Regions from separate parts of the Nocardiopsis tropica genome, predicted to be linked through region 2. Evidence: riboswitches for the same ligand, from Rfam matches in the RefSeq annotation. Region 2 holds a riboswitch; the other holds the start of a gene.
What was found. A riboswitch is a leader RNA that binds a small molecule or an ion and turns the genes downstream of it on or off. The one in region 2 is predicted to bind glycine.
Positions count from the first base shown of each region.

Region 1: another riboswitch for glycine. It lies ahead of gcvT (glycine cleavage system aminomethyltransferase GcvT); the one in region 2 lies ahead of gcvP (aminomethyl-transferring glycine dehydrogenase).

Region 1 is NZ_JBHSUF010000017.1:52,310-55,681, forward strand. It holds gene gcvT (glycine cleavage system aminomethyltransferase GcvT) at 144-1,259, opposite strand; glycine riboswitch at 1,405-1,505, opposite strand; gene ACFQBR_RS24690 (penicillin-binding transpeptidase domain-containing protein) at 1,777-2,673, shown strand; gene ACFQBR_RS24695 (Lrp/AsnC family transcriptional regulator) at 2,689-3,372, opposite strand, start outside.
Region 2 is NZ_JBHSUF010000009.1:224,057-227,428, forward strand. It holds gene ACFQBR_RS16860 (bifunctional nuclease family protein) at 1-146, shown strand, start outside; gene ACFQBR_RS16865 (MerR family transcriptional regulator) at 585-1,070, shown strand; glycine riboswitch at 1,506-1,594, shown strand; gene gcvP (aminomethyl-transferring glycine dehydrogenase) at 1,693-3,372, shown strand, end outside.

The sequences.
Region 1 (3,372 bases), on a different contig from region 2:
TTGGAGGTGTTCCATTTTCCTGCCGTGCACCTGTGCTGCCCGGCCCGGCCTACGCCCGGTCGCGCCCCGTGCGTGCCGGTCCCCGGTCAGGGGATCCGGCCGCGCGGGGCGCGCGGGCCTTCGGGGTGTGAAGGCCCCTGCTGCTACGGCTGCCGCTTGTAGAACGGCAGCTCGACCACGTCGACGTCCTCGCCCCTTCCGCGCACGTCCACGGTGAACGCGCCGGTCGAGGTGTCGAGGTCGCCGTCCACGTAGGCCATGGCGATGGGGCGGCCCAGGGTGGGGGAGGGCGCGCCGCTGGTGAGGGTTCCGACGGTCTCGCCGTCGCGGAGGACGTCCTGGCCCTTGCGCAGCGGGCGGCGCCCGCGCGCGACGAGGCCGATGAGGCGGCGGGGGCGGGCGGTGCGGGAGGCCTCCTCCAGGGCGCCGCGGCCCACGAAGTCGCCCTCCTTCTCGAACTTGACCACGCGGCCCAGCCCGGCGTCGAAGGGGGTGAGCTCCGCGGTGAGCTCCTGCCCGTACAGCGGCATCCCGGCCTCCATGCGGAGGGTGTCGCGGGCCGACAGCCCGGCCGGGACGAGCCCGTGCCGTTCCCCCTCGGCCATCAGGGCGTCCCAGACCAGGGGGGCCTTCGCGGCGGGCCGGACGAAGATCTCGAAGCCGTCCTCGCCGGTGTACCCGGTGCGTGCGAGCAGGACGGGTTGGCCGGCGACGGTGTGCTCGTACCCCGCGTAGTAGCGGATGCCGTCCAGGTCCGCGTCGGTGAGCGGCGCGAGGATCTCGACCGCGCGCGGCCCCTGGATCGCGATCAGGGCGTGGTCGGCGGACTCGTCCGCCACCTCGACGTCGAAGCCCTCGGCGCGTTCGGCCAGCGCGGCGGCGACCACGGGCACGTTGGCGGCGTTGGCCACGACGAGGTACTCCCCCTCCCCCAGCCGGTAGACGATGAGGTCGTCCAGGACGCCGCCCCCGGCGTCGGTGATCATGGTGTAGCGGGCACGGCCGACCTTGACCTGGGACAGGTGGCCGACCAGGGCGAAGTCGAGGGCTTCGGCGGCCTGCGGGCCGGTGAGGCGGATCTCGCCCATGTGGGAGAGGTCGAAGAGCCCGGCGGCCTCGCGGACCGCCTTGTGCTCGGCGGTCTCACTGCCGTAGCGCAGCGGCATGAGCCATCCGGCGAAGTCGACCAGCGTGGCGCCGGCCTTCTCGTGGACCTCGCGGAGCGCGGTGGCGCGCGGCGCTGATGCGGGATCGGACATGGGCACTCCCGAGAGGATGGGCGTCGTGTCGTGCAGAGGCGTTGCCATCCTCCCCCTCTGTCATCTGTGCCTGAGAGCTTCGCCGCGCGCTCGGCGTGGCTTGCACCTTCGGCGAGGGACGCTGGTCCCTGCTTTCCAGAGTGGTCTCGCCCGTACGGTCCGCTGTGCCTGAGAGGTTGTCGTGGGGAGGGATTGCTCCTTCGGCGGCCCGAGATGGCTACGCGGGCACTCTCCCGTACGGGGTCAGCAACACGTTCAGCCTAGCAGCGGGCGCACACGGCCCCCAAAGGTGCCCGGGCCGGGGCGGGAGCCGGGGGCGGGGCGCGGCACGGCCCCGGGGGGAGCCGCTGCCCGGCCGCGGGAGTCGGGCCGAACCCGTCGCGGAGGGGGGCTCCGGGGGTTAGCGTGAGCCGGGGACGGACTTCCTGCGTGGGAGGGATGACGGGTGCGAGCCGACGGGAACCGGGAGACGGGCGGACGGGCGCGGGCGGCGCGCCGAGGGGGGCGGCCGGCGGCCGTGCACGGCACGGCGGTGCTGGCCGCGGCGTGCGTCCTCGGGCTGACCGCGGGCAGCGGGTGCGCGCAGGGCGGCGGTGGCGGGCCGGAGGCGCCGTCCGAGGGGCGGCTGGAGGCGAGCGCGCACGAGCGGCGGGGCGACGTCGCCGCGGTGGAGCGCCAGGACCTGGAGTCGGTGTTCGCCGAGGCCGGCGTGGAGGGCACGTTCGTGCTCCACGACACCCGTGCCAGGGAGTCGACCCTCGTCGGGGCGGAGGCGGCCTACGAGCGCGCGGTGCCCGCGTCCACGTTCAAGCTGGCCAACACCCTGATCGGCCTGGAGACGGGCGCGGTGTCGGGACTGGACGAGGTGCTGCCCCACGGCGGCGGGCCGCAGCCCGTCGAGGCGTGGGAACAGGACATGTCCCTGAGGGAGGCGTTCCCCGCCTCGAACTTCCCCGTCTACCAGGAGCTGGCCCGCAGGGTGGGGCACGAGCGGATGGCGGCCTGGGTGGACCGCTTCGACTACGGGAACCGGGACATCGGCGGCGAGGACGTGGAGGACCGGTTCTGGCTGGACGGTCCGCTGGAGGTCTCCGCCGTGGAGCAGACCGAGTTCCTGGCCTCGCTGGCCCGTTCGGAGCTGCCGGTGGACGCGGCCCACCAGGAGGCGCTGCGCGAGATCGCCCTGGTGGAGGAGGGTGACGGCCACGCGCTCTTCGCCAAGAGCGGTTGGGCGGTGGACGTCGATCCGGCCCCCGGCTGGTGGGTCGGCTGGGTGGAGCGCGGGGAGGACCTGTACACGTTCGCCCTGCGCATCGAGATGGACGACGACGCGAACGCGGAGCTGCGGGAGCCCCTGGCCCGGGAGCTGCTGGTGGAGCTGGGCGCGCTGCCGGGCGGGGCCGCCGGGGACTGACCGGGCGCGCCGCCGTCAGGGGGTCCCGGCCGGGAGCAGCTGGACGGGGACCGAGCGGGTGAAGCGCTGCTCGGCGTCCATCACCCCGCCCATGAACTTGAAGGTGCGCAGGGTCATCCGCCGGTCCGCGATGCGCAGGCCGGGCAGCTCCTCCAGGAGCTGGCGCTCCACCCGGGTCAGGTCGGGGGCGTTGCGCAGCCACAGGATGAAGAGGGTGTTCTCGGGCCCGGCGATGGTGGTGCACAGGCGTACTTCGGGGATGCGCTCGCCCAGGTCGCTGGCGCCCTCCAGGACGCGGGGGTCGACGGTTCCCCAGAGGGTGGCGGCCGCGTGCCAGCCCATGCGGGCGCGGGAGATGTCGCAGCGCAGCCCGACGAGCGCCTGGCGCAGGAGCCGGTTGACGCGCCGCGCGGCGGTCGTGGGCGCGATGTCGAGGCGTTCGGCGATGTGCTGGTACCCGAGGCGCGCGTCGACGCACAGGAGGTCGATGATCCGCTGGTCGAGGGGTGTGACGCGCTCGTCGCCCGGCCCGGGTCCCCGCACGGGGGAGAGGGCCCGCAGCCGGCGCCGCTGGTGCGGGGACAGGGCGCGGACCTGCCACAGGTAGGCCTCCCGGGGCACCTCCGTCACGACGTGCACCCGGTAGGACACCACGTCGGGGAACCCGCCGACCCAGTTGAGCAGGTAGTCGGCCAGTCC
Region 2 (3,372 bases):
GCACGGGTGCGCCGATCTACGCCCACGAGGACGTGATCGCCGAGGCCGGGATGCCGATCCCGGACGAGCAGGAGGACCAGGTCGAGGCGTTCCGGGAGTTCCTGGACAACATCTCGCCCGAGGACTTCGGCAGGAAGGCCGAATAGACCGCTGCGGGGTCCGTGCGGCGAGGGCTCCGACCAGCGTGGAAGCAGAAGGGACACAGCTGCGACCTGCGGCTTTGTCCGACGTGCCGGTGATAGATTGGGCTGGGGAAGTGACCGTGGCGGTCAGGGCCGAAACCCGTGGAGGCGCACAGGGCGCCTCCGGGCGGGCCCCGGGGCACCAACGGCGCGCGCACTTGGCGACGCGCCGGGTCCTGTCGTTGACGCTGCCGGTCGGTAGTCCTACCGTCAGTGCAGTGGAACCCGCGGCGCACCCATCCCCTGAGTGGATATCCCCTGTCGAGGCCGCCGCGGGACGAGAAGCCGGAGGTCGGCGTGGCGGTAGCGAGCGGCAAGCGGAATCCCCATGACAGGCGGTCCGCGCTGCGGCTAGCGGGGCAGCAGGGCCTACTGTGCGAAGAGGACGTGGTGGCGCGGCCTATGGACGTCGGGTATCGGGGCCCAGCGGCGTGTACCGCCGCCGGGATCACCTACCGTCAGCTCGACTACTGGGCGAGAACCGGCCTGGTCGAGCCGAGCGTGCGTACCGGAGCCCAGAACGCCCCCCTGTACAGCCTGCCCGACATCCTGATGCTCAAGGTGGCCAAGCGGCTGCTGGACACGGGCATATCGCTGCAGCAGATCCGGACCGCGGTGGACCACCTGCGCGGACGCCCCGCCCCCGACCTGGCCCGCATCACCCTCATGAGCGACGGCGTCAGCGTCTACGAGTGCACCTCCCCCGACGAGGTCGTGGACCTCATGCAGCGCGGCCAGGGCATGTTCGGCCTGGCGCTGGCCCACGTGTGGCGTGAGCTGGAGGAGGCACTGGGCGTGGTCCCCGACGAGGAGCGGACCGAGCTCCCCTCCGCACCCCCGCCGGTGGACGAACTCGCCAGGCGGCGCAGGGAGCGCCGGACGGGCTGACCCCGGGGGCCTCCGGGCATCCACCGGTGCCGCCCGCGCGCGCCGGAGCAGGCAGGCATTCGAGAGCCGTTCCCCGACCGTGCCGTGCCCGGCCCGTGCCCGGGCGACCGCGGGCCTGCGGTGTGCCCGGGGGCCGAGCAGGGAGCGGCCGCCCGACCGGTCCGCCGTCGAGGCCCCGGGCGCGGGGACCCGGCGCCCGAGGCCGCCCCGTCGGCGGCGGGGACCGTTCCGGCGACCGCACCGGCAAGGCAGGGGTGTACGCGGACCCCCCCCGACAGGTGGCGCACCCCTGTGCACACCGGTGCGCACAGGTGGCCGAAACGCGTGGGCGGGCTCTGCGCCTGCGGTGATGATCGAGTACCGTCGTACTCACAACAGGGACGAAGGGTGGAATTCGCCCTGTCCCCACATGCGTACATAGCGTCAGCAGGCTGTCAATACCGCGCGGGAGAGACCCCGACAGGGGCGCCGACGGGGCAATACTCCCCAGTAACCTCTCAGGCACCACGGACCGCGCGGAGGAGGCCGCTCTGAAGCCGGGGCACGTCCGTGCCCGGTGACAGAGGGGGAGACCGTGAGGAACACCGCCGAGTCGACTCGGCCCTGTCACCAGGAGGTCTCCGTGCCCGATCAGCCCGTGAACACCCCCGGCGCGCCCGCCCGGGTGTTCGCCGACCGCCACATCGGCCCCACCCCGGCCGAGATCCAGGAGATGCTCAAGACGGTCGGCCACGGCTCCACCGCCGAGCTCATGGCGGCGGCCGTACCGGAGTCCATCCTCACCGGCCCCGGCAGCAGCGCCCCGCTCGCCCTCCCCGACGCGATCGGGGAGGCCGAGGCCCTGGCCGAACTCCGCGACCTGGCCGCGCGCAACGACGTGCGCACCTCCCTGCTCGGCCAGGGCTACTACGGCACCTTCACCCCGCCGGTCATCCTGCGCAACATCATGGAGAACCCGGCCTGGTACACGGCCTACACGCCCTACCAGCCCGAGATCTCCCAGGGCCGCCTGGAGGCCCTGCTCAACTTCCAGACCATGGTCTGCGACCTGACCGGCCTGCCGGTCTCGGGCGCCTCCCTGCTGGACGAGTCCACCGCGGCGGCCGAGGCCATGACGCTGGCCCGCCGGGCCTCCAAGAGCAAGGCCGACGTCTTCGTCGTCGACGCCGACGTCTTCCCGCAGACCCTCCAGGTCCTGCGCACCCGCGCCGAACCCCTGGGCATCGAGGTCGTCGTCGCCGACCTGACGCAGGGCCTTCCCCAGGGCGACGCCTTCGGCGTCCTCGTCCAGTACCCGGGCTCCGGCGGCGCCGTGCGCGACCCGGGCGACGTCATCGCCGCGGCCCACGAGCGGGGGGCCCTCGCGGTGGTGGCCGCCGACATCCTCGCCCTGACCCTGCTGCGCAGCCCGGGCGACCTCGGCGCCGACATCGCGGTCGGCTCCACCCAGCGCTTCGGCGTCCCGCTCGGCTTCGGGGGCCCGCACGCCGGCTACATGGCCGTCGGGGAGAAGCTGCGCCGCCAGCTGCCCGGCCGCCTGGTCGGGGTCTCGGTGGACAACGCGGGCAAGCCCGCCTACCGGCTCGCCCTCCAGACCCGGGAACAGCACATCCGCCGCGAGAAGGCCACCAGCAACATCTGCACCGCGCAGGTGCTCCTGGCCGTCATGGCGGGGATGTACGCGGTCTACCACGGCCCCGACGGCCTGCGCGCGATCGCCCGCCAGGTGCACACCCGCACCGCGGCGCTGGCCGACGCCCTCGTCGAGCGCGGTTTCGAGATCGTCCACTCCGCCTACTTCGACACCCTGCGCGTGCGCGTGCCCAGCGCCGCCCGCGTCGTGGAGACCGCACTGGAGGCCGGGTACAACCTCCTCCCCGTCGACCAGCACACGGTCGGCGTGAGCGTGGACGAGACCACCTCCGTGGCCGACCTGGAGGCGGTGCTGGCGGCCTTCGGCGAGGCCGAGCGGGGCTCCGCCAAGGGCCTCCCCGACGTGGACCCGGAGGCCGCACGCCTCCCCGCCGAGCTGGCCAGGGAGGTCGACTACCTCGCGCACCCGGTGTTCAACACCCACCGGAGCGAGACCTCCCTGCTGCGCTACATGCGCCGCCTGTCCGACCGAGACCTGGCCCTGGACCGCACGATGATCCCGCTGGGCTCGTGCACCATGAAGCTCAACTCGACCACGGAGATGGAACCCGTCACCTGGCCCGAGTTCGCGGGCCTGCACCCGTTCGCGCCGATCGACCAGGCCGCCGGGAGCATGACCGTGATCCGCGACCTGGAGGCCTGGCTGGCC